Regions from separate parts of the Lentilactobacillus buchneri genome, predicted to be linked through region 2. Evidence: predicted binding sites of a transcription regulator. Region 2 holds the regulator's gene; the other holds the start of a gene.
What was found. Region 2 encodes Rex, which represses fermentation and respiration genes when NADH is low (regulators of the CRP and FNR family bind a similar motif). Its sites were predicted from a motif close to TTGTGAANTANTTCACAA; they were not measured.
Positions count from the first base shown of each region.

Region 1: KE627_RS04210 (2,3-butanediol dehydrogenase) is a predicted target of Rex. The motif match lies at 2,988-3,005, and genes of this name have one in related genera.

Region 1 covers NZ_CP073066.1:843,143-859,686, reverse strand. Annotated here, with positions in the region: gene KE627_RS04230 (AzlC family ABC transporter permease) at 1-198, shown strand, start outside; gene KE627_RS04225 (AzlD domain-containing protein) at 185-517, shown strand; gene KE627_RS04220 (cation efflux transmembrane domain-containing protein) at 721-1,344, opposite strand; gene KE627_RS04215 (ArsR/SmtB family transcription factor) at 1,334-1,681, opposite strand; gene KE627_RS04210 (2,3-butanediol dehydrogenase) at 1,860-2,930, opposite strand; gene KE627_RS04205 (acyl-CoA thioester hydrolase) at 3,134-3,658, shown strand; gene KE627_RS04200 (universal stress protein) at 3,740-4,174, shown strand; gene KE627_RS04195 (YibE/F family protein) at 4,342-5,457, shown strand; gene KE627_RS04190 (YibE/F family protein) at 5,457-6,227, shown strand; gene KE627_RS04185 (ABC transporter ATP-binding protein) at 6,291-7,235, shown strand; gene KE627_RS04180 (ABC transporter permease/substrate-binding protein) at 7,228-8,751, shown strand; gene KE627_RS04175 (rhodanese-like domain-containing protein) at 8,844-9,209, opposite strand; gene KE627_RS04170 (MarR family winged helix-turn-helix transcriptional regulator) at 9,190-9,738, opposite strand; gene KE627_RS04165 (glutamate-5-semialdehyde dehydrogenase) at 10,060-11,304, opposite strand; gene proB (glutamate 5-kinase) at 11,297-12,112, opposite strand; gene KE627_RS04155 (peptidoglycan recognition protein family protein) at 12,368-13,366, opposite strand; gene KE627_RS04150 (Fur family transcriptional regulator) at 13,640-14,107, opposite strand; gene KE627_RS04145 (GNAT family N-acetyltransferase) at 14,257-14,748, opposite strand; gene KE627_RS04140 (lactonase family protein) at 14,846-15,898, shown strand; gene KE627_RS04135 (fumarylacetoacetate hydrolase family protein) at 16,023-16,544, opposite strand, start outside.
Region 2 covers NZ_CP073066.1:206,377-222,920, forward strand. Annotated here, with positions in the region: gene KE627_RS01095 (LrgB family protein) at 7-768, shown strand; gene istB (IS21-like element helper ATPase IstB) at 780-1,517, opposite strand; gene istA (IS21 family transposase) at 1,527-2,750, opposite strand; gene KE627_RS01110 (APC family permease) at 3,126-4,967, opposite strand; gene groL (chaperonin GroEL) at 5,269-6,891, opposite strand; gene groES (co-chaperone GroES) at 6,985-7,269, opposite strand; gene KE627_RS01125 (redox-sensing transcriptional repressor Rex) at 7,496-8,128, opposite strand; gene KE627_RS01130 (ABC-F family ATP-binding cassette domain-containing protein) at 8,316-10,265, shown strand; gene KE627_RS01135 (ISL3 family transposase) at 10,436-11,707, opposite strand; gene tsaD (tRNA (adenosine(37)-N6)-threonylcarbamoyltransferase complex transferase subunit TsaD) at 11,937-12,968, opposite strand; gene rimI (ribosomal protein S18-alanine N-acetyltransferase) at 12,988-13,563, opposite strand; gene tsaB (tRNA (adenosine(37)-N6)-threonylcarbamoyltransferase complex dimerization subunit type 1 TsaB) at 13,547-14,269, opposite strand; gene KE627_RS01155 (acyl-[acyl-carrier-protein] thioesterase) at 14,272-15,045, opposite strand; gene rsmI (16S rRNA (cytidine(1402)-2'-O)-methyltransferase) at 15,061-15,936, opposite strand; gene KE627_RS01165 (DNA replication initiation control protein YabA) at 15,947-16,279, opposite strand; gene holB (DNA polymerase III subunit delta') at 16,302-16,544, opposite strand, start outside.

The sequences.
Region 1 (16,544 bases), 640 kb from region 2:
GCGATGTTCATTGGTTTACTGTATCTGCAATTGATTAGTGACAAATCAATCAAATTCAACTTGCAACTGATCGTGGTTGGGTTTGTGTTGGTCGCAATTTACTTGGGCTTGATCTTCATCCCAAGCAGTTTATTAATTTTGCTGGTGACCCTTGTGGCCTGCAGCTTTGGGGTGGTGATGAAACATGCCTTCTTTTAATTTTGTGCTGCTGACAATCATTGGCACGGGCATCGTCACTTGGCTGTCTCGAATTACCCCGTTTGTCGTGCTGAAAAAGTTTCAGCTGTCTAAAGGCGTCGTGGAATTCTTGAGTTTTGTTCCAATTGCGATTATGTCAGCATTATGGTTTGAAAATTTATTTGTTCAACATATCGGCCACTTACCATCGATTGACTGGGAAAATTTCCTTGCTTCACTGCCGACAGTGCTGGCAGCAGTCATTTCCAAGAATCTGCTCGTGATTGTGGTGGTGGGGGTTATCTCGCTTGGTGTGATTCGGCTGGTTATGGGAATGTAATTCAGAGTGGGACGTGAAGCGGTTAGTTTCCAGAATATAAGCAGGCAATCCGAATATCCAGAACTTGGATATTCGGATTGCCTGTTTATATGGCCGGAAACTGCTTTACGTCCCACGTTTCCGCAATGTAATATTCAAAATGATGAAAATGAGAATAGAATTGGAGATGCTTTGGCCATACTTGCGTTAATTGTGTGGGGACTTTACTTTTTATACCCTTCCTGAAACGATTCCCATCCTTCACTGGCAATAAAATACACTAAAATCAAAGCGGCGACTGAGTCAGCCCACCACCAGTTGAGCAGCGCGGTTAACAGTGCGCCGATTAAGACTGTCGCTGCCATGTAGGCACAGGTGATGTTGCACATGCCATCTTCGACGAGGGCATCCGAGTGGAGCGCTTTGCCCAGTGACCGTTTCCGGATTGTCAAAATAGGCATTAATAAAACCGAGGCAATCCCAATGGCGATACCAGAATAACTGGTGTCTGCCGTTGCGTGAGTGAATAGGTTAAACAGTGACACGGCGGTGACATAAATAGCCAGCAACAGCAAAACGATTCCAACAATTAATGAAGAGCGCTTTTCTGCCCGTTCGATTGCTTCAGGGCCGGCACCAGTATTTTCTTTTCGTAGTCGCCAAATGAGCGTGCTTCCAGAAATAATCTCTAAAAAACTGTCCAGCCCAAATGCGATTAACAGAATTGAGCCGGCTTTGAGACCTGAATAAAACCCAACCATGAATTCGAACGCCATCCAGGCTGTTGAAAAGTATTCAGTGTGGAGGCTGCGGTCGACGAGTGTTTGTGAATCAGTGTTACTCTCCATGCTTTTTACCCCTGATAACGTGATCAGCATGCTCGAGCATCTCATTGATGACGTCGAGGATGTGGGGATCATCTAGTCGATAATAGTTGGCTTTGCCTTCGCGGTGGGATGACACCAGCTGATGTTTCCTTAATAATGCTAATTGGTGGGAAACGTAGGACTGCTCCAAACCAAGCAGATTTCCCAGTTCACTGACGTTCAGTTCCTGCTGCGCGAGGACTTTTAGCATCTGCAGCCGGTTGGGATTGCTGAGTAATTTAAAAATCCGTTCCGATTCCGACAAATGTCGGTTATCAATAAGAACGATTGAGTTGATTGAAACGGAGTCATCAGTCATATATGTCATTCCTTTCATATGAAGATTATAACATATGTTTTTGCCGATGGATTGAATATCTGTTGGTTATTTTTTAAGCCCAATGAGCAACTTCTCTAACAAAGAAAAGACCGGCAACGATGAATAAAAATGTTCATCGTTACCAGTCTTCCTACTTTCTCGTTAACTTACTTGATGCTTACAGTGATGGATCGATCATAATCTTAACTTGTGATTTATCGGTTGAGAGAGCTTTAATGCCGTCTTCCAATGCATTATCCAAGCTAACTTTCTTAGTGACAACTTTCTTGAACAGATCCTTGTGGTTATCAATAATGCCTAACACATTCGGGAATGAGTTGTTGTAGCAGAGGGTGGTGATAACGTCTTTACCTTGCATAATCAGGTCGTCAGTCATATTCATGGTAACTGGTTTTGCATAGAGGGCAACTACTTGAATAATTCCGGTTCGCTTCGTAACTTTCAATGCTGAATCAAAGGTTGCTTGAACGCCGGCACATTCGAAGGTAATGTCCACACCATTTGGTAAGTCTTGTTTGATGATCTTTTCAACGTCGTCTTGGCTTGGGTCAAGGACATGTTCAATGCCTAATTCCTTGGCTTTGTCCAAACGAACTTTAGAAACATCAACGATGTATACGTGGTTGGCACCTGCGATCTTAGCTAAAACAGCTTCCAGCAAGCCAATTGGGCCGGCTCCCATGACAGCAACGTTTTGGCCTTCACGCAAATGACTCTTCTTGATAGCTTCGTAAACAACGGCGGTTGGTTCTGCCAAAGCACCTAATTCAAAGTCCATGTCTTTTGGCATCTTGTGGGCAAAGACCCCTTGAACGTTGGCAAATTCAGCCATCCCACCATCTTCTGAGAAGCCCAGGAAGTTGCCGGCGCCATCAGTTGAAACGGCACGGTTACAGAAGTTATAGTTTCCTGCCCGACAGTTTTCACATTTGCCGCAAGCTAAAAGTGGTTCAACGGCAACGTGGTCACCGACTTGTAAGTCGTCAACGTCTTTCCCGACTTTAACAATTTCACCTGAGAATTCGTGCCCCAGCGTAATTGGCACGGTTTTACCGGTTAACGGATAAGGAACGGTTGGCAGGCCCCAGCCTTCGAGATAGGCGTGCAAATCACTTCCGCAAATTCCACAATATTTAACTTTAATTTGAACTTGATCATCCTTTGGTTCTGGAATCTCAACGTCTTCAACTCTGATATCCTTTTCACCATAAATACGTACTGCTTTCATAATTATGACCTCCTAGAATGAAAAACTTCTTACCATCAACACCCTAAGTTTACACCTATGTGAAATCGCTTACAATAAGCAGCTGAATAATTTAAAATTTCATTCACAATCCTTTCGTATAACACTTAAAAAGCTTGCTATTATAGGCATGAAAAGGTTATCATTGAATGTGTAGATTTTATTAGCAAGTGATTGAAAATCCGTTGAATTTGGAGGCGATTATCATCGAAACGATCAAGTGCTCAGACACCAGGGCGATTCATGAAAGCTATGTGTTTCCAGCCCAGTTGAATAACAATCGAATTCAATTTGGCGGCGAAACCTTACGAATTTTGGATGCCAATGCCGGATTGGCCGGGGTGAAATTTCTGCCGGGAAATCTATCATTTGTGACCGCGGGCTATGACCATGTCCAGTTCCTATCACCTGCCCGGCCCAATGAGATTTTAACGTGCATCTCCTATGTCACCGGCAGCAGTAAGCGTGCGGTGGAGGTCTTTACCAAATTTTTGACCACCGATACCAAGACCAAAGACGTTCAGGTTGCCTTTATGGCTTTTTGCACGCTGATCGTCACCAATGAAATCAGTGAGATCCATTTCCCTAAGTTGGTCGGTGAGTCTGCCGAAGAAAAATATCTGCTTGCTACCTATGATGACCGGTTAAAAGAACGGCATGCCGAGTTGGCGGATAACAAAACAATTATTTCGCATCTGAGCTTTGAGTAGATTTATCCGGACTTGATTTATGTTTATTCCATCACACAATGGTATGATTAACTTAGATAGTCAGATTCGGAGGTGTTGGAGATGTATGACACAATTTTGGTTCCAGTTGATGGTAGTGACAATGCAATGAGGGCGGTGGAAGAAGCTGCTGATTTGGCCAAGTCATTTGATGCCACCCTGCAGATTGTTTCGGTCGCCAGTGATCAACGTTATGTTCAGTACGGCGTGACGCTGGGCCAGGACGTGATGGAGTCGTTCCGTGAGCGGGCAGAAGAAATTTTGGACGATGCCCGAGAAATTGCCGAGAAGAAGGGCGCTAAAGTCGAAACCCACTTCGTTGTTGGAGTCCCAAAGATTCAAATTGCCAAAGAATTACCCGAAAAGTATGACGCTTCGTTGATCGTCATTGGAAAGTCCGGGGTTAACGGGATATCCAGAGCGATTTTGGGGTCCACAACTGCTTACGTTGTCCGACATTCAACGGTTAACGTGATGGTTGTTGATTATGAAAAATAATGAGTAACAGGGTTCGTAATAACCCGATGAATAGCTGGTGATCAAGGCGTTGTCCTTATCACCGGCTTTTTTAATCCGGTGAATCTTTCGCTTTCCTAACGATTCTAAATAAATCCACGCTTTCATTTCCACAGATGTTACAATAATTCTAAAATTAATCTGAAAAGATGTGCAATATGAACTCTAAATTAACGAGTAAAATGACGTGGCTTCAGATTGTCCTGGTCGTCGCCTTTTGTTTTTTAGCGGCCTTTTTTTGCCAGCACAATGATGGCCTGTACCAGCAGACCATTTATCGAGTAGACCGGGTGCAAAACGGCAAAGCAATCAAGATGACCGATGAGTTTCAAAATGTCGATCATTACCACAATCAGCAGCTTTTCGGCACGATTACCAACGGGAAGTATGCTGGTCAAAAATTAAGCATTAAGAATGCCTACTCAGATTCGCATGCAATGGACCATCAATATACCAAGGGACAAAAGCTCTTTATTACGTTACATACTCAGCCTAAACTACACGCGACTGTTAAAGATATTAAGCGGGATGCACCGATTGCCTTTCTATTTGCGATTGCCATCAGCCTGTTATTTGTCATTCTTAAATTGCGAGGTGTGACGGTGATTTCCAGCATCCTGATCAACACGATTCTGTTCTGGATAGCTGTTAAGCTTGACCACAATAATAACGGGGCTGCGGTTATCTGGATTTTTAGCGTTTTGGCGGTCATTTTCTGCTTTGTGACCTTACTGCTGGTTATGGGCTGGAGCAAGAAAATGCTGGTGACGCTGTCGGCGGTGCTGTGCGCGACGGCGGCAACGATCTTGATTACGCTGATCGTCTTCGGCCTCACCAACGAGCGGGGTATCTATTATGAGTCGATGCAGTACGTTACTCAGCTGCCCAAGCCGTTGTTTATCGCCGAAGTCCTGATTGGGGTGCTGGGAGCCGTCATGGATGAGGCCACCGATATTGTCGCTTCTTTGGCGACGTTGAAGCAGGAGCGCCCGGAACTGTCTCGAATGGCGATTTTTAAATCAGGCAGACAAATTGGCAAATCGATTATGGGGCCCCTGATTAACGTTTTGTTCTTCATCTTCATGGCCGAAACCCTGGCGATGACCTTACTTTACTTAAAAAATGGCAACACCTGGCACTATTCGTTTTCGATGAACATGTCATTGGGGATGACTTCCAGCCTGATTAGCGGCATTGGGATCGTTCTGACGGTAATTTTATCGAGTGCCTTTGCCGGACTCTGGATTAAAGGGGATGAACGCTAATGGGAGCTATTACAGCCTTGGGGATTGTTCTGCTGGTCTTGATGATCATTGTTGGGGGCAAACAGGGTATCACCTCATTTCTCAGCCTGGTGGTTAATTTTGGCATTCTCTTTTTCACGATTGTGCTGATTGCCTTTCACCTGCCGCCAATTATCGTCACGATTGTCGCCAGCGTGATTTTACTGTCAATCACTATTTTTTGGAGCAGTGCCAGCGACAACGCCTCAACCACGGCCTTTCAGGCTTCGGTGATTGTTTTGATATTGATTGTAGTCATTATTATTCCGATTGAATATTGGGCCCAGGTTGGCGGTTTTGGTTTGGAAGACAGCGAGGAACTTGAAGGCCTTTCAACGTATGTCGGCATTGATTTCACGAAAATTGCGATTGCAACCGCCATTCTGAGTTCATTGGGAGCGGTCGCGGAAGCCGCAATTGCGATTGCCTCTGGCTTGGATGAAATTATAACTCAACATCAAGCCATTAAAAGTGAACAGCTCTTCTTGGATGGCACCGTGATTGGCAAACAAATCATAGGAACGGCCGTTAATACTCTGTTCTTTGGCTTCTTTGGCAGTTCGTTGGCGTTATTCATTTGGTTCTATGGCTTGAATTATTCCTTCGGCGATATTCTTAACGACAAGGTGTTTGCTGCGGAATTGATCGCGATTGTGGTTTCCTTAATCGGGGTCGTTACGACGATTCCCGTTACGACTTGGCTGATGAGTTTCAAGTTGAAGCGACTCCACAAAGCACAGTTAAAGCATTGAGTTGTGTTCGATCGTCAAAATGAGTATATTTAAAACACCATGGATTTTACGAGGTGATCGACATTGATTGAGTTTACGAATGTCACAAAAAAGTTTGACGGCCAATTTGCATTGAAAGATTTGAACCTCACCATTGATGATGGTGAGCTTTTTGTGTTGGTCGGACCTTCCGGGAGTGGGAAAACGACCCTTCTGAAGACGATTAATCGTTTAGTGGTACCAACCAGCGGCACGGTCAAAATTGACGGCGAGGACGTCGCCGACAGTCACCTACAAAAATTGCGGCGACACATCGGCTACGTTCTGCAAACCGGGGCGCTGTTTCCCAATATGACCGTTGAACAAAATGCCACCATTCAACTTGATAACTTGGGTTGGCCGGCTCAAAAAAAGCATGACCGGGTGGTTGAATTGATGAGCAAAGTTAATTTGGACCCTGATCAATTTTTGAACCGGATGCCCGACGAATTATCGGGTGGGGAAGCTCAGCGGGTCGGCATTGTCCGGGCCCTGGCTGCCCGCCCCAAGTTGGTGTTGATGGATGAGCCCTTCAGTGCCCTTGATCCGGTATCCCGTAGGCAACTGCAGAAGATTATTTTGAATCTCCATCAACAAATTGACACCACGATTGTATTCGTGACTCACGATATGCACGAAGCGTTTTTACTCGCTGATAGATTGGCGGTTATTCATAATGGGGTTCTTTTACAGGAAGGTGAGCCGGATTATTTGATGGCCAATCCTGCCGATGAGTTTGTCAAACGGTTCTTTGACGTCGACAATTCCGGCACCAGACTTTTAAAACAAGTGCTTAATGCCGGCCTGGGGCGTCCAGTTGGCAAAGATGACCAGGCGATTACGCTGCAGAACAGCCAGACAGTCTATGAATGGGCGGGTCTGTTGGAAAAAAATCCCGGCCAGCTGATTTTGGTGGATGGTGCCATTCTGACGCAAAGTGACTTGATTTCTTATGTCGCCGATTTGGGAAAGGAGCCGACAAATGATTGACGAAGTCGTGGCATATGTTGATAAAAATGCCGCTGCCATCATCCAAGCCCTTTGGCAGCATATCGAAATCTCATTGATTGCGATCTTGATTACCATCGTGATTGCGATTCCTTTAGCGATTTGTTTGGTGAACCGGCCAAAAATCGGCGAAATCATTTCCCAAATTGCCGGCGTGATTCAGACGATCCCCAGCCTTGCAGTTTTAGGAATTTTAATCCCGTTTGTTGGGATTGGCACGGTACCGGCAATTATCGCCTTGGTGCTGTACGCAATTATGCCAATCTTTCAAAACACCTATGCCGGCCTGACCCACATTGATCCTGTGTTGTTGGAAGCTGCCGACGCTTTGGGCGTGACCAAACGGTTCAAATTGTTCCGGATCGAGCTGCCATTAGCGATGCCGATGATTCTTTCGGGAATCCGAATTGCGACTGTCCTGGTGATCGGGACGGCCACCCTGGCCGCTTTAATTGGCGGTGGCGGTCTTGGAACATATATCCTGTTAGGCATTCAGACTAACAACAATGCCGCCTTAATCGTTGGCGCAGTCTTATCAGCCATCTTGGCACTGGTTGCCAGTTGGTTAATCAAAGTCTTATCTCAATTTTCTTTCAAAAAGCTGGGAATCGGCGTCTTAGTAGTACTGATCCTCGGTGGCGCGGGATTAGGGTGGTCCTTGTTCAACAAGCCGGCCCAAACGGTTACGATTGCTGGAAAAATGGGCGGTGAGCCGGAAATTTTGATCAATATGTATAAAGACTTGGTCAAACAAGAGAGCCCACAGACAAAAGTTCAACTTAAACCCAACTTCGGCGGGACCAGCTTTCTCTTCAAAGCACTGCAGAGCGACCAAATTGACGTTTATCCTGAATTTACCGGCACGGTTCTCCAATCCCTGGTTCATTCCCCCAAAAAGGTGAATAGCGAGCCTCAATTGGCCTACAGGGATGCTAAAAATGCCTTGAGTCAAAAATTCCATATGCGGTATCTGAAGCCAATGGCCTACCAAAACGGCTATGCGATTACCGTCCGTCAGTCAACCGCTAAAAAGTATCACTTACGCACAATTGCGGATTTGCAACGGGTTGGCAGCCAATTAACCGGCGCCTTTGATCCCGACTTTTACCAGCAGTCCGACGGTTACCCAGGATTGCGAAAAGCCTATCATTTCCAATTAAAATCAGTTCGGACAATGGAGCCCTCTTTACGGTATGTCGCCTTGGCAGATGGCCGGGTCGACGTCACCGACGCTTACACCACCGATCCGCAAATCAGGGAGTATCATTTGGTGGTGCTCAAGGATTCCAAACAATTCTTCCCGCCGTATCAAGGCGCGCCGTTGATGACCGACCAGTTTGCCAAGACGCATCCACAAGTGGTTCGCGCACTCAGTCGATTAGCAGGCAAAATCACAACCCGTGACATGCAGGAGATGAATTACCAAGTGACCGTTAAACATCGTTCGGCCGCGGCTGTGGCTAAGCAATATCTGCAACAGCACCATTTACTGAAGTAAATTAAAATAGACAGACTAAAGGCCGAAACATCAGGATTCTCTAATGTTTCGGCCTTCTTGGTGTCCGTTGTTCAAATGAAATGCGTCCAAAATTATTGAATGGTTTCCAGTGGCAGGTTCATGCCTTTCCAGCCTTCCAGGGAACCGGCAAGTTCGAATGCGTCAAATCCGGCTTTGAGCAGGATCAAAACAGCTTGTTTACCCAAGATTGTGCCGCCATTCCAGTCATAAACCACATAGGTTTTAGCTTTGTCCAGTTCACTCAGATGAGCTGCCAAGTCTTTGGCGGGCAGGGCAACTGCGCCTTTGATCTGGTCTTTTTTAACCTGGGCAGGGGCATTTCGAACATCTAAAATCACATAGGGCGACTGACCGGTTTGACCGGCTTTCAAAACGTCCATGGGGTTAATGTACAGACTTAAATAAGTTTCCAGTAAATTAATTTTTTCTGTGTTCATGATAGTCTTCCTCCAGTTGTTGGATCTTGTCTTTGGATTTGAGTAGTTTTCGTAGTAAATGCGCGAATTGTTGTTTTTCTTCGTCAGTAAAATCTTCAAATAGTAGGGAACTTGACCGATAGTTATAGGGCAAAAAAGTTCGCAGCAGCTTTTCACCTGCAGGTGTTAACTGAATATCCCGAACCCGCTTGTCAGTTGAAGACTGGTGACTGCTGACAAGGCCTTGTTGTTCCATCCCCCGCAACAGCTTACTGATCGTTGGCTTGGTAACCCCCAATTTGTGTGCAATCTCAGAGGGCAGCAGCTGTTTGTCATCTGCATAATACAAGAACATCAGGATGATGAACCTGGATTCGCTTAGGTCAAAACTCGCCACCAGACTTTCATAGTTCTTTTCGACTTCCCGATAGGCGAGTTGAAAATCCAAGAATAAATGCACCGCATCAGGTGATACTGCCAAGTGTAATTGATCGGCCATCTCTTGAATCCGCTGCTTGCTGGGTCGATCGACAAAGTTGTAATAACTCACGGTTGGTCCCCCCCCTTTCTGTATTTAGTTAGCCGGCTAACTAAATACAGTATACGTCATCTGGTCAGAAAAGGGAAGTGAAAGACAGCGTATTTTCAATAAAAAACGGCAGCGTGGGCCAATAAGCGGTTTGCTTCCAGAGGATAAGGGGATTACCCAAATATCCAGGGCTTGGATGTTTGGGTAATCCCCTTATACGGCCGGAAGCTGCTTATTGGCGCACAGTTCTGCCAGATAACATTCGGACGCAAATAGAGGCTGGAACAGAATCTTTCATTTTGTCCCAGTCTCCCGGTCTCATCAATATGCTTATTAAACTCGTTATTTTCTAACCTGCCCATTGCCCCGAATGACATATTTGGTGGTAGTCAATTCGTTCAAGCCCATGGGTCCTCTGGCGTGGAGCTTTTGGGTGCTAATGCCAATTTCTGCACCGAAGCCAAACTCGAAGCCATCGGTAAATCGGGTGGAGGCATTGACGTAAACGCAGGCAGAGTCGATTTTATTCAAGAATTCCTGACCGCTTTGATAGTTATCGGAAATGATTACTTCAGAGTGGCCGGTGGAGTATTGATTGATGTGTTCGATTGCGGCCTGCTCGTCGTCAACGACTTTAACAGCCATAATCAAATCGTTGTATTCGGTTGACCAGTCTTCTTGAGTCGCCGGGGTAATTGAGGAGACAATTTGCCGGCTGGCTTCATCACCACGAAGTTCAACGCCGTGGTCCTCCAGCGCCTGAGCGATTGCCGGCAGCATGCTTTCAGCTACATCCCGGTGGATCAACAGCTTCTCAGCGGCGTTGCAGACAGATGGGCGTTGGACTTTGGCATTAACGACGATGTCAATGGCCATTTGTAACTCAGCATCCTTGTCAACGTAAACGTGACAGTTGCCGGCACCCGTCTCAATGACAGGGACCGTCGAGTTTTTCACAACGGCATTGATTAAGCCGGCCCCGCCTCGTGGAATCAAAACATCAACGTATTGGTTCAAATGCATCAAGTCGTTGGCCGTATCGTGGCTGGTATCATGCAGAATCTGAATGGCATTTTCGTCGAGCTGATTGTCGCTTAGAACCTGACGGAGAACCTCAGCCAGCGCCAAATTGGTGTTGATGGCTTCCTTGCCACCACGCAAGATGACGGCGTTGCCACTCTTAAATGTCAAAGCGGAGGCGTCGACAGTGACGTTGGGGCGGGCTTCAAAAATCATGGCGATGACGCCTAACGGTACCCGCTTTTTTTCAATGTTTAAGCCGGCGTCATTCTCCCAGCCCTTGTCGATATCACCGATGGGATCGGCGAGTCCAGCCACTTGGCGGAGACCCTCGGCCATGTCAGCAATCCGTTGGGAAGTCAGCTTTAATCGGTCGGTAAATTTGCTGGGCATGTCGGTGGCGTTGGCCAAGTCTTTTTGATTAGCGGTAAGAATCAGCTCAGCGTTTTGCCCCAAGGCGATCGCAAATTCGTTTAAGATTCGGTTCTTGGTCGCGGTATCCAGCAGGTTCAATTTATAAGCAGCAGCTTTGGCATTTTTGCCAATTTCGATTAATTTGTCATTCATGAGCTACACTCTCCTTTTGAAAGATCGTTCCCACATCTTTGCCGGCTAAAATTTTAAAAATAATGCGTGGATCGGCACCGTTGGCCAAAACCATGATCCGGTCTTCGTCGAGCATTCGTTTGGCGGCCAGCAGCTTAGTCTGCATGCCGCCGGTTCCAAAGCGGCTGCCGGTCCCGCCGGCAACACCAAATTCATTTTCATCAACGTGGCTCACGGTTCTGATGAGATTGGCATCAGCGACTTTATTAGGATTTTGATCATAGAACCCGTCGACATCTGACAAGACGATCAGCAAATCTGCATCCACGTGGCTGGCCACGATTGCTGAAAGTTGGTCGTTATCGCCAAAAGTGGTTTTGTGGTCCAACTCATCAGTGGCCACCGTGTCATTCTCGTTGACAATCGGGATCACATTGTCCCGCAGTAGACAATTGAAGGTGTTCATAACGAACTGGTTGCTCTTGGGATAATCAAAGATATCATGGGTCAAAAGCACCTGAGCAATGTCTGTCAGATAGTGGTCGAATCGTTGCGTAAACAGCGTCATCAACTCTGACTGACCAATAGCAGCCAAAGCCTGCTGGGCACCAATTTCGGTTGGCCGTTTCTTGAGGTGCATTTTGTTCAAGCCAACCCCAATTGCCCCGGAGGAAACCAGGACAAGTTGCTTGCCTTGGTTATTCAGCGCGCTCAAAGTGTACGCCAGCTCATCAAAAGTCTTCAAGTTGACCGCACCGTTTGGGTGGATCAGGCTGCTGGTACCAACCTTGACCACGATTCGATTTGCGTTAATAATCCGTTTGTCCATCTGCTCACCCCATATTTTTGTATAAAAAAAGCCTGCTTTGAAATTGAGACACCCACAACGGGCGGTACCATTCTCATTCAAAGCCAGGCTTCACACTTTTTGTTTTATAACGGAAAAATCCGTGCCGGATTAGGGCAATCGTCTTGAAGATAGGATTCGTGTTCTTAAATGCCTTTCAGCCGACGGCACTTTCTCTGTACGCACACTACTTGGTCTTCTAAATTGTCATAATCATATATTAATTCATAAATGATGTCAATTGATTAGGTCAAGGGCTTTTTCGTAGACCCAATATTTTTGCGCACCACTGTCGGTGGAGAAGGTAATCCGATACCAGTCGTGACCGTTTGATTTAGTCCCGATGTCATCAATATAGACCTTCTTACCAACAGAAGCGTCAACTGAGGCCCACGAATAGGATTTGACCCCTGATCGTGAATTCTTAACGTGATTGTATAATCTGTATGACTTGTAGTTGTCTCCTAATGACGCCTTTGTATCTGCTTTGGCGTATGTGACCTTGTCATACGCTGTTTTTGCTGATGAAGCGGTTAGTGACCCATGGGCCGCACCATCGTCTGCCAAATTATTGTAGGTTGTCTTAACCAATTGATAAAATTGGGCAAACGTATAGCTGGCACCGAAGTATTTCTTACCTGCTGATGCATAGTAGCCGGCTGGATCGGTGTGATTAGTACCGCCCAGATATTTGGAGACACCCCCGTGAGACCAAACAGTTCCCTTGCCATCATACGCTGCATCATTAGGCTTTAAGCCATACTTATCCAAAATGTAGGCGGTGTAGTAAGCTGCGTTGGCAATTTCGTGGGCAAACGCTGACTTGCTGTGGACTTCGACCTGTTCAAATTGGACGAAGCGGGCATTGGCCGGATAGCCGGCACCCCAAGCCAAGTAGTTGGTGTTGGCGATGTTGATAATTCGACTGGCATCAACGAAAGAATGGACAAATGCGTTATTATAATTCTTCTTCATGTACGCAATTTCGTTATAAATCGTTGAGTTGGGGTTGGCAGTTTCATGAACCACGACCCCTTCAGGCTTACCGGTTCCGTTGCGGTAGGCGTTCTTTGGAAAACCGCTCCACACCGATGAGGTAACACTGGCATGGCCGATATTGTTATTGGCAATATAATCGTTGACACTGCTAGCCCCCGCAGTGCTGCTTAGTCCAAACATGCCGATTGCCGCCAGTGTCAGCGAGCAAAGGGCTGTTACAATCGCTCTTTTTTTCAAATTAATTATTCCCTTCAGAAGTGTTTATTGCAGATTTTTTTAAGTTTCGTTTTAAATGTTTATTTTATTTTTACATAGTGGTAATTAGCTACGGTCATTAATATATACGATTTGCATGATACAATTCAACCGGACAAAAAGCCCACGGATAGCGATTTAACGCGTACCCGTGGGCTTTGCGGTACTAATTGTCAATCATATTAAGAGTTCTTGACAAAATTCTTAAATTATCGAGCTAATGACTGATATATCAACAGTTTAACGCTGTAATAATCATTTATTGGCAAGCTTGGCCAGGTGGAGTTTGCGCTGGCAATCCGGGCAAATCCCGGTGACCTCTAATTGGGTACCGGTTACCAGAAAGTCGGTTTTTTCTCTGGTGGTTTGTTGAACGTGTTTGACTAATTCGGGATAGTCATCATCAAAAATGTCGATGATTTTGCCGCAATTTTCACAGATTGCATGGTAATGGGAAACGCCAAAATAGTCATAACGGATGCCGCCATCGTTATTTGGCAGTTCAATGACCAAGCCATTGTCGACCAGCATCTTGAGGGTGTTATAGATTGTTGCCACGCTGAGGTTGGGCAACTTGTCTTCGATGCCGTCGCGAATGGTTTCGACATCCGGGTGATTATGGTGGGTAATCAAATAATCCAAGATCACTTCTCGCTGAGGAGTAATCCGGACGCCCTGTTTTTTAAGTTGACCCAGGGAACGTTTTAAAGTTGTGTTTGTCATTATTGGCACCTCCATGAGGAGCGTTCTGTTATTCTTCACTGTTATTATAATCCAATCGTTACTTTAGAACAATTCTAATATGCTTGGTCTGGATATGCAACGATTCTGAATTGGATTGTCGTTAATAATTTTGTTACTTTGAAATTAGTTTAAAGTTGGATGGTAAACCGCTGTTCGCCGTCGCCTACAAAACCAATTCCACTCAGTTCTTTTGCGGTTTGTGAAGATACATCATTAAACGTGATTGAAAGCTGATTGAATTCAAAATGATCCTGGGAAAATCGGATAGCTCTTTCAACAACTTCTGCCAGATACTCACGGTGATCCTGGTCAATGATGAATTCAATTGATCCCGATGGGGTGGCTTCTTCAAAGCCACGCAGGCTGATGATGCCAACAAACGCGTCTGAGTTGGAGTCGGTAATTCCCCAAGTCAATTCCTTGTCGTTCATTACCCGGCGCATTATGTGATTGATCTCTTTAACAGTATCGAGAATTTGGCTGGGCATTTTCTCGGCCTTTGCGGTTGTAACTGCCGGCTTGGAAAACAGATCGTCAATGGATTTTACCGGTGTTTGGGTTAGCCAATCAAGGGTTAAGTGGGCGGTGAGAACGGGATGAAATTTTTCAAAAGATGTCATAAAATTTGTTCCTTTCGTGAAAAAGCTTTCAAATGTGTTTTGGTTAGGTTTTATCTGTGGCATAATGAAGACATAAACTTTTATTGGAGGGAAAATTTTGATAGAAAAATACTTGCTAGGAACCTATACCAGAAGAATTAGTAAAGGTGTTTATCAGTTAGAATTAGATACTGAAAATCAAAAATTACAAAATTTAACGTTTGTTGGCAGCGCCATTGACCCAACCTACGTTGCGGAATCCAATCAAAAACGGATCTACGCGATCACCAAAGTCAAAGATGATAAGGGAGACGTGACCGGTGGCTTCGTTGAATGGGATGGTACCAGCGATGATTTTCCACTGAAACCAATTGCTTCGGTTCACGATCAGGAAACTTCACCGGCTTACATTGCGGTTGACGAAGATAAGCAGTTAGTCTTTACCGCCAATTATCATGCCGGAACGGTTAACACCTACCGGATTGCCGATGACGGCTCAATTTCAAAGGCCGACCGAATCATGGATAAGGGAACCCTCGGCTTTCGAAAAGAGCAACAGGACGGTCCTCATCCCCACTATATCAATTTGACACCGGAAGGTAGAGTTGTGGCCGTTGACTTGGGCGTCGACAAAGTCTTTATCTATGATTTGGAAGCCAACGGTAAATTAGTGCCGGTTAGCGAACTTCAAATGCAAGATGGCTATGGTCCACGGCATATTTACTTTGACGCCAAGAAGAAAGTCGCTTATTTAGTCGGCGAATTGAGCAGCAATGTTGCCGTACTGGACTATGATGCCGACAAAGGCGTCTTATCCTTAAGGGACATTCACTCGACTATTCCTGATGACTGGACCGAACATAATGGGGCCGCTGCCATCCGGGTTTCCAAAGATGGGCGCTTCGTGTATGTTTCCAACCGTGGGAACAATTCGATTGCGGTCTTCAGTTCAGATGAATCCGGTAATTTGTCATTGATTCAGCGGATTTCAACGGAAGGCGATTTTCCTCGCGACTTTAATTTAAGCGATGATCAATCCTTTGTGATCGCTTTGAACCAAAATTCTGACAACGCTACATTGTACACGCGTGACCCCGAGTCTGGCAAATTAACCATGATTCAAAAGGATTTCACGGTGCCCGAAGGTGTTTCAATTTTACGCAAGAAGTAACATTGACGAGTATCAGTCAGAATTAAATTGCAATTAAAACTTAAACTAACAAAGCTGGAGCCAAATCACAACGATTTAGCTCCAGCTTTTTTGATTGGAAATTCTTTAAAAATAAATGACTTGATTAGTTGACCTTTGTCTCGATGGTTCCCAGACCATCAATTTCACTGGTAAACAGGTCCCCGGACTTTAAGAAGACTTGCGGATCACGGCCAACGCCAGTTCCACTAGGCGTTCCGGTAAAGATCAGGTCGCCGGGGTATAGTTCAATAACGTTCGAGATGTAAGAGACCAGCGTTTGAATATCAAAAATCATCTTATCAATTGTCGCCTGCTGCATGATTTCGCCGTTAACCTTGGTGGTAACGGTCTTGGAGACAATATCGTCAACGTCAGCGATGGTGGTTATGTAAGGGCCAACCGGCGAATAATTTTTGTAGGATTTTCCAAGGTCAAACTGCGTACTGGGACCATCGATTGATTGAACGGTTCGATCGGAAATATCCTGGCCGACCATGTAGCCGGCAATGGCGTCTTCAGCGTCTTCACGGCTAATGTTGCGGCCACCACGGCCAATCACAACGACGAGCTCGGATTCCCAGTCGACGGTGTCGCTACTCAAATGAATCGAGTTGTGAGGGCCGGC
Region 2 (16,544 bases):
ATATAAATGTCTGCTACACAAACAACTATTATTGCGTATTTAGGGACACCAATTTTTGGTATCTGCTTGTCACTGTTGGTTTTCTTGTTTGGTCAATGGCTATTCAAGATTGGTAAAGGATTCTTCTTATTCCAACCTCTGTTTGTTGGAATGGTACTTGGAATCTTCATCCTCTGGTTGATGGCTAAGATGTTCGGTGTTGACGTTACTTGGTTCTACACCAACGCTTACAAACCAGGTGGAGATATCATTTTCTGGTTCTTGAACCCAGCAACCATTGCGTTTGCCGTTCCTCTGTACAAACGTAACGATATTGTTAAACGATTCTGGTTAGAGATTCTGCTATCATTAATTATTGGTTTGTTCATCTCACTGTTCATCATCTACTATGTATCAAAGCTCATCGGCTTGAACAACAACGGAATCGCTTCAATGCTTCCACAAGCTGCTACTACCGCTATTGCAATGCCTATCTCTGGTGCTATCGGAGGTACTCCTGCCGTTACTGCTATGGCATGTATCTTGAACGCCGTCTTGATTTACGCTTTGGCAACATGGCTCATCAAGATATTCCACTTGACTGAACCAATTGGTCAAGGTCTTGGATTAGGTACTGCCGGACACACTGTTGGTTCAGCAAAGGCCATTCAGTTAAGTTCTGTATCTGGTGCGATGGCTGCCATCGCGGTTGTTATCATTTCAATCGTTGTTGACATCGTTTGTCAAGGGCAGTTTAAAAATGTAGGTTTTCGGCAGAAAGAAATGTAGGTTTTCGGCAGTTACTTGAGGCCACGTAATCGGTAAGATTTACCAGTGATCTTCACTACGTGAACATGATGAACCAAGCGATCGAGAATGGCTGCTGTCACAGTTGGGTTCTGGAAAATATCAACCCAAGCGGATAGATCACTATTGCTGGTAATGATCGTTGAATGCTTTTCATAGCGGGCATTGACTAGCTGAAATAAGAGGTTAGCTTCTTGGTGACCAATTGGCAAATACCCAATTTCATCAATAATTAATAGGTCATAGCGCGAATAGCGGCTTAGAGATCGATCAAGCAGTCCTTTTTCGTAAGCTGCTCTCAATCTAATCAACAGCTCATGACAATTAATAAAGAGAACCCGACAGCCCTGTTTACAGGCCTCAATCCCAATACTAATTGCCAAGTGGGTTTTACCGACTCCCGGATTGCCAATAAAGATTAAGTTTTCAGACTTTTCCATAAAAGCCAGATTCTGGAATTCCAGAACCTCTTGGCGATTAATACTGGGTTGAAAGCTAAAATCAAATGTATCTAGGGATTTTGTATTGGGGAACCGAGCACGGCCAATGGCCCGTGCAATCTGACCTTCGTGTCGATTCTGGAGTTCCGAATTAGTTAAATCAATTAGCGCCTCAGTTAATGACAGATTATCAGTGTGAATTTGATCAAGGTAATTCGGCAAGTATTCACGGATTTTGTTTAACCCTAAGCGCTCAAGATTATTTAAAAGAATTTGATTATTAGTGGTCATGGTAGCCTCCTATAAGTTGTCGTAATCAGTCATATGTTCACGAATGTAAGCTGAAATGTCTTCATCTGTCCGCCCTTTAAGCAAATCAGATTTGAGGATATTGAACTGATCTTGGGGGTCATAATTCAGCGAATTGGTAGTTATGGAGTGCGTACGAATTTCTTCTCCGTTATAATAAATGTGGATGCGCTGCTCATCATTGGAGATTTCAACAGCAACCGTACAACCAATGTATCGCGGATCTACTGAGTACTTACATTTGCGGAAATTGATCATGGCCTCCTTCGAAACGACACGGGTAATGTTTTCTTCGAAGTATGGTTCAAGGAGATTAACTGGAACGCGATGAAGGTACTCTTTTTCTTCGTCTAACCATTTCAGGTACGGGACTTCGTCCGTGGCCTGCGAAGTTTCATGATTTAGATCATCTCGGAGCATATGAACTAGTTCGATTAGCTCAGTTCCATCAGCAAATTCAGTATTGTATGGCCGTAAACGTTCAACCGTGCGAGCAAGGGCTTCAACTGCACCTTTAGTTTGTGGTCTGAATGGTCGACAAGCAATTGGTGTGAAACCGGCATCTTTACAGAATTCGTGGAACCGTTCGTTAAAGACAGCGTGGCCAAACTGGGATTTTGTATGATCCACAACGGTTTTCATATTATCAAACCAGATTTCCGTCGGAATACCTCCGGTATGAAGGAAAGCGTCGTGTAAGCAAAAAAAGAGGGTATCTTGGCTCCGATCAAAGGTTAGTGTCATATATTTGAGTTTTGAATAAGGCAATACATACAAGAAAATATTGAATTTAAACAGCTCACCCTCGCTGCTCACTAGGGCCATTTCTTCTTTCCAGTCAACTTGAGCAGAGAGACCAGGGGAATGTTCAATCCGAATGGTAGCTTTCTTAACTCGTTCTCGGCGGGTTTGGCGACAATAATCTTTCACGAGGGTATAGCTGCCGGTAAAGCCCTTCTTCTGGATAAATTTAAAAATTGAAGCAGCCGAACAATTTAGTTCAAGCTTTGAATCGATGGTTTGCTTGAATGGATCCAGTAAACTTGGCCGTTTCGGTCGACCACTTGGTCGGCCCTTAAGTCCAGCTTTGACTTCCTCATAGGCTTTCTTAACGGTTCGATAATCAACATTATATTGCCGGGCAATCTCGGCGAAGTTAGGCTTAATATTTTCAGTCACGTAAATCGTCACTCCTTCTCTTAAATCACGTCTCACATCAAATTCCTCCTACACTCTGATGTGATTCATGATACAAAAAATGTAGGAAAACCAACAGTTCTAACCTGCCGTTTTCCTACATTTTACGGGTGCCTTTTACAATCGTTGTTCCAACATTTGCCAACTTCATGGGAATCGCTCACTAATTCCTTGCGAGATCAAAAGATCGTCCATTTGGGCGATCTTTTTATTTACATATTTTTCTCGAAGTTAGGCGACTACTCAAACCCAATTATCCCTCCCCTAAGCACGTTTCGTGTCTTTCAAGATAATTGCCCACAATCCTGGTGAAACCGGAACGAGGCGGTTAAAAACACACTAAAACAGGCCATCCGTTATTGTCTAATGGATGGCCTGTATCGTTTCATTTAACTACTCACGCAGATGGTAGTTATAAGTGGAAATAATAATATTTTGTCGTGAATTTAAAATTGCTCTTAATCTCAAACTAGTCTGGTTATGCAGGACATTTTCCCAACGATGTCTTGGCACAAATTGTGGTACCAGGACAGTGGTCGAATAGTTTCGATCAGCTGCCCGCTTGGCAATGACATCACAGAAACGTAAGGTTGGTTGAGCAATGGACCGATAGGATGAATGAATATCAACGAATCGGACATCCGGGAAATCTTTCTTGAACTGCTCAGACGTCTTGTGTTCCTTCTCAGGGTTGGAGTCAAAAGAAACGTGCATTGCGATGACATAATCACCAATCGATTGGGCATAACTGATAGCATTGGCAGTCACCCGAGTGACCCCGCTTACCAGGACAATGACAGTCGAACCGTCAAAATGGTGAGTTGTCGCAATTTCAGTATTCTCTTCAACCACCCGCAGCTGTTCGGCAACCCGCTTGTAATGATGATTGATCTTGTAGAAAATCCTCAAAAGAATCGGCATAACAATCAAATAAGGCCAAACATTTGGAAATCTTAGTAAAAACAGGCAGGTAACCAACGTCAGTGAAATAAAGGCGCCAACGAAGTTGATAACCGACTTCAGCTGCCAATTCTTGCCCCGATTTCTCCGCCAATGGATAATCATTCCGGACTGTGACAACGTAAATGGAATGAACACACCTACGGCATACAATGGAATCAGTGAATTGGTCCGGCCACCAAAGATTTGAATTAAGACAATCGCACCAACGGCTAAGGAAATAATGCCGTTAGAGTACCCCAACCGATCCCCTTTGTCGAGATAGGCATGAGGTAAGAACTTGTCTTTAGCCAAGTTATAAGCCAAAATTGGAAATGCTGAGAATCCAGTGTTGGCAGCAACCGCCAAAATCATGGCAGTTGATAATTGGAGGATATAGTAGACAATGCCATGGCCGAAAACAGTTTCACCAATTTGTGAAAGGACTGTTTCGTGGCTGTTTGGCATAATGCCCATGTAGTAACTCAGGAAGGTAATCCCGCCAAAGAAGCAGGCCAAGATGGTCGCCATGATGGCTAAGGTCGCCGCAGCATTTTTACTCTTGGGTTTGTTAAAATTAGGGACGGCATTACTGATCGCTTCAACACCGGTCAATGAAGATGATCCAGATGAGAAGGCCCGGAAGAACAGGACCAAAGTCATGCCTTCAACAGGTGCCCCAATATGAGCAGCCGCATGATATTCGATGTTGCCGGTTACAATGTTATAACCGCCATAAATGATCATCGCGATAATCATGATGATGAACAAATACACTGGCAACGTCAAAAACGAAGCAGATTCGCGGATTCCTCGAAGGTTGAGGAGCATAATGCCCACAACGATCAAACAGGAAATCAACACCCCATGTGAATATAATGACGGAATAGCTGATGTAATGGCTTCAGTCGCTGAAGTTGTTGATACGGCCACGGTCAGCATATAATCGACCAGCAAAGAGCCGCCGGCAATCAGGCCGGCCTGCTCACCCCAGTTGGTGCTGGCAACCACGTAAGCCCCGCCCCCAGAGGGATAAGCATGGATAATTTGCTGGTACGACAAGGTAATGGCAGCCAACAGAACCAAAACGAGGGCTGCAACCCAAATTTGATACATCAATGCAGCTGCAGACAGCGTAATTAAAATGGTCGTAATCTGCTCAGTACCATATGCAACTGACGAGAGCGCATCGGATGATAGTAAAGCCAGTGCTTTAAATTTGGTTAAAGATTGACCACCCTCATCAGTGGTCTTTAATGGCTTTCCAATAAGGAGCCGTTTGAGATAGCGCCACATAAATAGTTACTCCTTTATTTAATAATCTACCATTCTTGTGAACCATAAAATGATAGTCCTTCTGACAACTAAAAACAAGTCTTGATATGTATGTCTGAATGGGCTCACAGCAAATCACCATCCAGACAAGCTAAAATATCCGTCAGCTGTGCACTCAGAGTCAAAATATGATCTAAGCCACATGCTAACTACTTTAATATTGAATTGATTAATTCGCAAGCACAAAATAAGCACCAATCCCGATTTGGAATCGATGCTTATTGTACAATACTTTCATTCAAATCAACGATTTAACGCTTCATTACATACCCATACCAGGTTGTGGCATTGGAGCAGCTGGTGCGTCTTTCTTAGGCTCATCAGCAACAACAGCTTCGGTGGTCAACAACAAGGCTGAAACAGAAGCAGCATTTTGAAGTGCTGAACGGGTAACTTTGGTAGGATCAACGATTCCGTCACTGATCATATCTTCAAATTTACCATTGGCAGCATTGTAGCCAATTCCAGGCTTTTCGTCCTTGAGCTTTTCAACAATCACTGAGCCTTCAACACCGGCATTTTCAGCGATTTGACGAACAGGTTCTTCAAGGGCACGAAGAACAATGCGAATACCAGTCTCTTCATCACCGCCAGCTTCGGCATCCAACTTGGCAATTTCTGGGATGACGTTAATCAAGGCAGTTCCACCACCAGGAACGAATCCTTCTTCAACGGCAGCACGGGTCGCATTCAAGGCATCTTCAATGCGATACTTCTTTTCTTTCAATTCAGTTTCGGTAGCGGCACCGACACGAACCACGGCAACTCCACCTGATAACTTGGCAAGACGTTCCTTTAACTTGTCACGGTCAAAGTCTGAAGTCGTCTTTTCGATTTGGGTCTTAATTTCAGCAACTCGGTTGGCAATTTCATCGTTTGAACCGGAACCGTCGACAATCGTGGTTGAATCCTTGGTAACGTTAACTTTGTTAGCTTGACCAAGTTGTTCAAGGGTTGCATCCTTCAAGTTCAAACCAAGGTCATCGGTAATCAAGGTTGCACCGGTCAAAATGGCGATATCTTGGAGTTGATCCTTACGACGGTCACCAAATCCAGGTGCCTTAACAGCAACGACGTTGAATGTTCCTCTCATCTTGTTCAATACAAGAGTTGGCAGAGCTTCACCGCCAATGTCATCAGCAATGATCAAGAGTGAACGACCTTGTTCAACAATCTTTTGCAGTAATGGCAAAATGTCTTGAATGTTGGTGATCTTCTTATCAGTTACCAAAATGTAAGGATTGTCCAAGTTGGCTTCCATCTTGTCATTGTCGGTAACCATGTATTGTGACATGTAGCCGCGATCAAATTGCATTCCTTCAACGACGTCCAAGCTGGTATCAACACCACGTGACTCTTCAATGGTAATAACACCATCATGACCAACTTTTTCCATTGCATCGGCAATCAATTTACCAACTTCGGTGTTGGCAGATGAAATTGAAGCAATTTGAGCAATATCATCTTTGGTCTTAACATCATGCGACATTTTGTGAAGGGCATCAACAGCGGCTTTAGTAGCCTTTTCAATACCACGACGAATTCCAACTGGGTTGGCACCGGCAGTGACGTTCTTCATACCTTCATTGACAATTGCTTGAGTTAAAACTGTGGCAGTGGTTGTTCCGTCACCAGCAACGTCATTGGTCTTTGAAGCAACTTCAGAAACCAATTTGGCACCCATGTTTTCAAAATGATCCGGTAATTCAATTGATTTGGCGATGGTAACACCATCATTGGTAATTGTCGGTGTACCGGCACTTTGTTCCAAAACAACGTTGCGGCCTTTAGGTCCAATCGTTGCCTTAACCGTATCTGCTAATTTATCAACACCCTTGAGCATTGCGCTACGGGCATCTTCAGAAAACTTTACTTGTTTAGCCATTTCAAATTTCACCTCAAAAAAATATTTTTGATTATTGATTCATTGAATGATTCAAATGATTCACTTATTAGCAATTATCTTGTTAAAATATAATTATTCGACAATTGCGACGATGTCTTTTTCATGAAGAACGAGATAAGTTTGATCGTTATCCTCAATCTCGGTTCCGGCGTACTTATCAAACATAACCTTGTCGCCCTTTTTTACAACAGGTGCAACCTTGGTACCATTATCAAGTACACGGCCATCACCCACGGCAACAACTGTACCGGCTTGCGGCTTCTTTTTTGCATTGTCAGCAAGAACGATACCGCCAACCGACTTTTCTTCTTCTTTTTCAGTTTCGATAATTACGCGATCTCCTAATGGTTTTAACACGTTAGTCCCTCCGTTTGCAACAATTTTTAGCAACATTAGCACTCACATGATAAAAGTGCTAATCACTGTGTATAATATATTATTTTTTCAGACCAATTGCAAGGATTTCTGCGCATTTCTTGGTGAATTTATCTGCAGATTGCCTTGCCGACGGTAAATGAGCGCATAAGAAAAGACCGGCGTTTTCAGGATCACCGGTCTTTTCTTCATTAATTTGTTCGATATTTTACTTGCCAAAGTTTTCGATGAAATAAATCAAAGTTTGCAATTCATTAGTTAAGTCAACATTTTGAACCAGGACATCTTCAGGAACCTGAAGCCGAATTGGCGTAAAGTTCAAGACACCCTTTACCCCGCCGGCGACAGCATCGTCCGCGATGGACTGAGCGACTTTTGAGGGCACGGTCAAAATGATGACTTTGATCTGTTGATCATGCAGTTGATGTGAAAGTTCCTCAATCGGGTAGACAGGAACACCGTCTTCAATTGTGTTCACAATCTTGTCGTCGGTATCAAAAGCAGCAGAGATTCGAACGTTGCCGTCTTTGTGAAAATTAAAGTTCAAGAGCGCATGGCCCAAATTGCCGACTCCGATCAAAGCCACGTTGGTCAGATGCTCTTGATTCAAGATCGTTTTGAAAAACGAAAGCAGGTTATCAACATCGTATCCATAACCCCGCTTGCCCAAAGCACCAAAATAGGAAAAGTCACGACGAATGGTTGCTGAATCCACCTGCACCGCCTCGGCCAATTCCGTTGATGAAATTCGTTGCTTTCCTGTATCGTGTAAAATATTTAAGTATCGGTAATATATCGGCAATCGTTTAGCGGTTGCGCGTGGAATATTTTCAGCTGTCAAGAAAATTTCCTCCTATTTGTCATTTTAGTTAAAAGAACTTTGTGAATTCCTATTTACATCTCATTCTACCATAAGATGACATCTTGTGAAATATATTTCAAATATTACTTACAAATAATTCCTGAAATCGTGTAAATTATGATAAAATTGATTGTTGGTAGTTACAAAATGAAAGGTGGCCAAACACTTGATAATCTTACAAGCACAAGATCTAACCAAACGATTCAATGGCGAAACTATTTTCTCAAAAGTTAATTTGGCCATTCAAGAAAAAAGCCGTGTCGCACTGGTTGGCCGTAACGGTGCCGGCAAGTCGACACTGGTTAAAATGATCATCGGCGAACAATCTGTCGACGGCGGCCAAATCAGCACTAAAAAGAATCTGTCGATTGGCTATTTGGCCCAGGATACCGGACTCAATTCAGACAAAAGCATTTATGCTGAAATGGCATCGGTCTTTGCCAGTCTAAAAGAGCAGGAAGCAAAGCTTCACGCTCTGGAAAAACAAATGGGTTCTTTGGGCGTTGACGCCAACACCGAAGAATATGAAACGATTTCCTCACAATATGACAATATCCGTGCCGACTTTGAACAGCACAATGGTTATGGGTACGACGCTGAAATTCGTGGTGTTCTCCACGGATTTGGATTCGGGGAAGCTGACTACGATCGGCCAATTAATGAATTGTCAGGCGGCCAGAAGACTCAACTTGCCTTGGCCAAATTGTTACTGGAAAAGCCCGAATTATTAATATTAGATGAACCAACCAACCATTTGGATGTGGAAACGATCACTTGGCTGGAAGGTTATATTCAAAACTATAGTGGTGCCCTTCTGATCATTTCACATGACCGTTACTTCCTAGACAGAATTGTCACTGAGGTTTACGAGATGTCACAAGGTACCCTCCACCACTTCACTGGTAATTACACGGACTACACCAAGAAAAAAGACCAGTTGATTGAACAAGAATGGAAAGAATATGACAAGCAGCAGGCTAAGATTCAAAAACTGCAGACCTTCGTTGACAAAAATATCGTTCGAGCATCGACCACCAAACAGGCGCAGGCCCGCCGAAAACAACTCGAAAAAATGGATAAGCTGCAAAAACCGACGGCTGATTCAAAAACTGCCCGCTTCTCATTTTCACCAAAATCCAAAAGCGGCAATAACGTCCTGAATGTTACCAACGCAGCGGTTGGCTACAGCACGGTTCTTTGTGAGCCGGTTAATCTGGACGTTAAACGTCACCAAGCGATCGCAATTGTTGGTCCAAACGGTGTCGGCAAATCGACGCTCTTAAAAAGCATCTTGGGCATCATTCCATTTTTAAAGGGCAAGGCGCAGTTTGGTACTGGCGTCGATACCGGTTACTACGACCAGGAACAAGCCTCACTACATGCCTCTAAAACCGTTCTTGAGGAACTATGGGATGATCACCCAACGACCCCGGAAGGCGATATTAGAAGCATTCTAGGGAGCTTCCTTTTCTCCGGTGACGACGTGAGCAAGATGGTCCATGATCTGTCCGGCGGTGAAAAGGCCCGGTTGCTCCTAACCAAGTTGGCGATGCAGCACAACAACTTTTTAATGTTGGATGAGCCCACCAATCACTTGGATATCGACAGCCGAGAAGTGTTGGAAAAAGCCCTCAATCAATTCGACGGCACAATTCTCTTTGTTTCCCATGACCGTTATTTTATCAACAAAATTGCCACGGCGGTCGTTGAATTGTCCCGACATGGCACCACCCTTTACCTTGGGAATTATGATTATTATGTCGACAAAAAAGATGAGCAAGAAGCCATCAAGGCTCATGAGGCTGAAAAGAAGGCAGCGGGCCAACCGACTCCAGTTGCTGTGCCGACCACCGATAAAAAGAACTACGAGATTAATAAGCAAACCCAAAAAGAACATCGCAAACTTGAAAGAGAAGTCAAGGCTCTGGAAACCAAACTTGATGAATTGACACAATCAAAGGATCAAATTGAAGCAGAAATGACGAAGCCGGACGTCTTTAACGACCTGGGAAAGTTGCAAGATCTTCAACAGCAGCTCGATCAGGTGACTGCCCAAATCACAGAAACAGAGTCCAGTTGGGAAACGGTCAGTTTGAAGCTCGAAGATAATGAGTAACATAATTCACCAAAGGCAAAAGATATCCGATTCACATTGTCTACTTGAACAATTGGCGACAACCCACTAAATTAAAAAGCAGCCTGAGTAAAAGGATTTTATCCTTCTGCTCAGGCTGCTTTTGGGTTCTTCGTCAACTGTTGTTGGTGAACAAAATATTGGAGTTCTAATCACTTGGTGATTAGGGCTCTTTTTGTATGAACTCGAAAAGCGAACAGCACTCTTAGCCGGAATCTGAAGAAGTTTCGGTAACCAAATCCAGTGCGCTTAATGACTTTAATCTTGTTGTTTGAACCTTCTAATGGCCCGTTGGTGTAGTGGTGGGTGAAAGTGTTGCCAATTTCATCATGATGAGCCGCCAAGGTTTGGAGGGCTGCCAACATCTCTTCCGAGCACCCCTGCAGGTGGTGAAAGGCTTGATTATAGTTGGGCCAGTCGCGGTTTTTGATGGTTTCACGTAACCGATTCATCACGTCGTAAGTTTGCTTGAGCTCGGGATCAATGTCCAGTAAAGCATCAACCACATCCGCGGCAGTTGCCGGATAAGGGAAGTTTGTCCACTTACGGAAAGCCTCGTAGTTAAGGTGATTGGCCGGCGTTAATAATAGTTTCCAATAGCGTTTCAAGGCGTGATACTGGCGTGAGGAAGTGGCCAGGGTTTTCATGAGACGCACTCGCGTCTTATTAAAAGCCCGGTTTAAAGCGTTAACCAGGTGGAAGGGATCGATGACAACGATGGCGTTCGGGAAGATCTGCCCAACCAATTTGGGATAGGTATAGTTCATATCGGTGACGATAATTTTCACATTTTCTCGCGCGGCTTGGTCATAATGTTGGAAGTACTTTTGAAGCTGATAGATGGTTCTAAAGGGCAACAGGTCAATCAATTCGTGGGTTTCCGCGTCCATAAATTCAAAGCTCATCGCGTCGGTGGCGCTCTTAGTACTTTTAACTTCGTCCATGAGGAGAACTTTGGGTAAGTAGTGCCAGTTGGTTTGAAAGTCGTGTTCAGCGCGCAAGAGCTGCCGACCAACGAATGAATCCGAAGTGGACAATTCATTGGCAATGTGTTTGAGGCTCACTGGTTCCGTTAACTTCTCTAAACATTGTTTCCGGGTTGTATTTGAAATCGTGCAGTGCTTCGGCACTGCACTCGTCTGCGCCAGGAAGTTGGTATGACAAGCCTTACAGTGAAAGTTTCGCCGATTGAGGCATAGGATAACCGTGCTGCCCAATGTTTTAGCGAATCTAATGGTGGTCTTCCGCCAACCATAGCCAATGATCTGGTGATCATTAATAACCCCACAATTGCGGCAGGCCTTGGGAGAATAGTTCAGTGATCCATTTAATCTGATTACCCCATCATCACCTATTTTGCCATTCTCAATTTTTAAGTGTTCATCATCTATTCCTAACAACATTTTCGTAGTATCATTTGACATAGGGCATTTCCTTCTTTCTCTAAAATCTTCGTGGTTGTTGGTTTTGATGAACGGACAGGAAATGTCCGCTTTTTTTATTCTAATGAAAAACAAAAAATCTGTCATCAGTAATAGATAAAAATCTATTACCAACAACAAATATTGTAGAGCCTGCTTTTGATCTAAGTATTGAATTATCCTTCATCACAGGATCGCTGACGATTTCATAATCACCTCAAAAAATTGGCAATTATTTAGCCTCATCTGCCAGCCAATCAAACTCCAAACCCGGATCTGCATTTAAAGTGGCATCACCACGAACACCATGCCGATACAGCATCTCACCAGCAGCACCGATCATAGCAGCATTATCGCCACACAAAGACAGTGGCACTAGTTCAAGTTTGGTATCGGCAAACGTGGCAACCTCTTTGGTTAACCGCTCCCGAAGACCTTGATTGGCAGCAACCCCACCGGCAAGAATTAATTGTTTGACCGGAAATTCTTTGAGCGCGCGATTGGTTTTGTCAGCCAAGACGTCAACAACGGCTTGCTGAAAACTAGCGGCCAAGTCTTCACAACTCAATTCCTCGTTAATTTGATCAGCATGGTGCACCGTATTGATAAAGGCACTCTTCAACCCACTGAAACTAAAGTCAAAATTATCGTCAGCATCCATTGCTCGTGGAAAATGAAAAGTATCCTGACCTTTGTGAGCTAATTCATCAACTGGCTTGCCAGCCGGATAGTTAATCCCCAAAACCCGGCCAATTTTATCATAAGCCTCACCGGCTGCGTCATCACGAGTTTCACCGATAATTTGAAATTGGTTTTCCTCAGGCATGTAAACCAATTCTGTGTGCCCACCAGAAACAACCAAGGCCATTGCTGGAAACTCAATGGGTTCGACCAGCCGGGCAGCGTAAATGTGCCCAGCTAAATGATTCACTGGAACAAGCGGCAAATTGTGCGCCCAGGCAACCGCCTTAGCGGCCGTAACACCAATTAAAAGCGCACCGACTAAGCCAGGACCGTATGTAACAGCCACTGAAGTCAGTTCATCATAAGAAACGTCCGCCTCACGTAATGCATCCCCAATACAGCCGGTAATCTGCTCGATATGGTGTCTGCTGGCAACTTCAGGAACAACTCCGCCAAAGCGTTGATGACTCTTGATTTGCGTTGCAACAATATTTGAAAGTATTCGATTGCCATTCTCAATCACTGCGACCGACGTTTCATCACAGCTGGTTTCAAAAGCAAGTACTAAATCTCTAGCCACTTAATTCATCCCATCCCTTTTAACCGATTTTGGTGATGTCCAAAACCATATTTAAAGCGTCTTCACGATCGTTAAAGTAATAATCTTTTTTAATCCCGTTATCAACAAATCCAATATCCCGATATAATTTTTGTGCACGGGTGTTGCTGACGCGCACTTCAAGCGTCACCTTGGCATATTCCAATTGACGGGCCTTTTTGATAATTGTTGTCACCAAAAAATACCCCAAGCCATGATTCTGGAAATTTGGGGCAACCGCAACGTTGGTAATATGACAGTCCTTAGTATGATCGTTTAGCGAGCAGCCAATAAACGCTACCAGCCAGTCGTTTCGACGCAACACTAAATATAGGCGATCCGTTTTGCGCATCAGTTCGGTTCGAAAGGCCCGATCATCCCAAGGGGTCTGGCCACCGTAAACCGCCCGCTCAATCCCCAGAATCTCGGGAATATCCGGAATCATTGCCTTGGCCAAAAAGTACTCAGTTCCATTAATTTCTACATCGTGGTTTTTGATGTCGAGATATCTCTCGCGAAGCTGAACCTCTTTGTTATAAAATTGTTGGTTAAACCACTCTTTAAACTTTTTCAACATAGTCATGCGTATCCTCATTAGGATGTAATTTTTTCCAATCAGCCTCAGCCTTGGTTAACCGCAAATATCGTGGGACAACCGCATCAACGACTGGTACTGGTGACTGACTCAATCCATACAAGCCCAGTAAGGTCGCACTGGGAATTCCCAAATAAGGATTGGCAACCACCAGACGGTTATGCAGAACGTCGCGCATCGATCTTTCAAATGGATCGGTATCCCCTAAAATGATAATCCGTTGATCGTAACGGCTAACGGTTTCCAACCATTTTGTTAGATTGGTGTGCTGATCCTCGATCACGGTTTGAATCCGACGACTTCGGTAGCGGTATAATCCCGTAAACATGTTTTGATTCCGGCCATCAAAAATCGGGTTGATCAGCACATCTTCTTCTTGAACATTCAAGGCAAGATTTAACAAGCTGGAAACTGGTACCAGCTCGATTCCCAAGGTGCTTGCAATGGTTTTCGCTGCCGTGACAGCCATCCGAATGCCGGTGTATGATCCAGGGCCGGCAGCGACAACCACCCGATCCAAATCAGTTGGCTTCAAATCGGCCTTTTGCACCAAGTCTTCAATAACCGGCATCAAGAATTCGGCATGTTTGCGATGAGTGGTGATGGTTGTTTGCGCCAACAGTTGGTCATTATCCAAAACAGCAACTGAAAGTGGTTGGTTTGAGGTGTTAATTGCTAAGATTTTCATTATTAATCGTTACCCTTTGCTTTAATATCCTTCCAAACAATTGTGGCACTTGCTGAAAGAACATCATTTGATTTAATTTCGTGAACTGTTTTAATTTTAGCATTATCTGAAGAATCAACAAGCACTGAGCTGGTGACCCGATTGCCATACTTAACCTCGTTCTCAAAGCGGATATCAATGTTCGCGGGTTCGTGTTGGTTCAAAAAGTCCATTGGCAATGAATCCAACATCCACTCCGGATACCTGGAATTATTGACGTGGCCGTTAAAATCAATATCGCTCCAACGAACTTGGTATTCCTTTGCGCTAACATCATCAGTCGCTTCAATTCGTTCAGGACGTGCCAATCTGGGAACCCGTTTAACCTTCTCCGACTGATATGGGGCAATAATCGTTTCGTCAATCGGCGTAATTTTGCGGGTCTGTTCGTTCATTAACACCCAGATACTCTCCACCTTGACCAGCTCGTTGCCAGCTTGATCGTGCAGCCAGAATTCCCGAAAGGCAAAATAACGATTATATGACGTGCCTCGGGTTGTCATTTTGACGACTGAATCTTTGCGTGGCAAGTGAGTGATATGAATTGAGTAAGAAGTAACCACCCAGCCAACTCCATAATGATCAATTAAATAAGTTTGATCAAGGCCTAAATTTTCGTTCTGGTGTTCGGACGCCAAAATCAAAATATTGATCAACATTGGAATTGAAATCCGGTTGTTGACGTTACACTCGTAAAACGGAATCGTATGCAATTCGCTAAAACTGTGAGCAGGCATGGACATTCCTTCTTTCTATTTGATGTCATGGTACTGATTATAGATGACCTGTTTTTTTAAATGATGATCTTTGGCAACCTTTTTGATTGCTTCATTAACGCTCAAGCCATTTTCGATGTAAAAGTCAACTTGTTGATCAACGCTCATCCCGGCAAGCGGATCATCACCCTGCGTTTGTGGATGGGCATTTCCTGACACTATAATAACAAATTCTCCGCGAATTTCAGTTGAATTGGCCCATTCATTGACCTGATCAAGGTTTCCGCGAATGAATTCTTCGTGCTTTTTGGTCAACTCACGGCAGAGAGCTGCCTGACGATCCCCTCCGAGCTGAGTCGATAAATTCTTCAAAGTTTTTTTCAATCGGTGCGGGGCCTCGTAAAAAATCATTGTCTCTTCTCGGTTACGGAGCTCATCAATTTCTGCTCGCTGTTCCTTCGGCTTTCTTGATAAGAAGCCATAGAAATAAAATGGCTGCGGCAAAAGCCCGGAAGCAATTAAAGCAGTGATCCCGGCGTTGGCGCCAGGCAGCGGCACAACGTTAATCTGCTCACGAATACAGGCAACCACCAATTCATGGCCCGGGTCGCTAATCGACGGCATCCCGGCATCGCTCACCTGGGCAATCGTGATTCCCTGCTTGAGTTTGCTAATCAACTCGGGAATCCGCTCGGCAGTATTATGCTCATGAAAACTGATCTGCTTGGTTTGAACATCGAAATGGTTCAACAGTTTCTGTGTGTTGCGGGTATCTTCAGCCGCAATCAAATCTGCAGACTGGAGAATCTTAACCGCACGAAAAGTCATATCATCCAGATTGCCAATTGGCGTTGGAACCAAGTACAGCGTGCCATATTCACTTAATGTGTCAAAACTCTTTTGTGTGTCCACTGTTTACCTCTTAATCGCGTTTGCCATAGATAATGTCCGTACAGAAAATACAATCTTCACCGTTCTCCCGTCGCTTACCGTAATAAGAACTGCAGACATGAAATCCTTCATTGTACAGTTTTTCGAGATTCTTGCGAGATTTTGACAAACGTGGCGAATTATTGTCCATTTTTTCGGTTATTTCGTTAATCCGATCGCGCAAATGCTGATTTTCAATCTCCAGCTCAGCGTTTTTTTCCATCAACCCAATAAGTGATTCATGCAGGTGAGAAAAATTTTCAGCACTCGCACTGAGCTGTGTATCCATTTCTTTTAATTCATCATATAAGTTTTGACTGTCCACGATTTTATCACCCTTTAGTAAACTATGATTGCCCAATTGCGAGTATCTTTAGTGTCAAAGCTTCAATTATATTTTGAAAATTGACGTTAACTGCCATCCGGCTATTCATATCAAGCAGCTCGTCAAGCATGGTTAACAGTTGATCGTTATTCCACTGATTGGCCGCCAATTTGGTCTGTGCAAGAATCGCCGGATACTTCACCCGATCATCCGCCAAAGTCCCGTATTTCATTTCCAAGACATCGTCAAACAAACTCAGCATCAT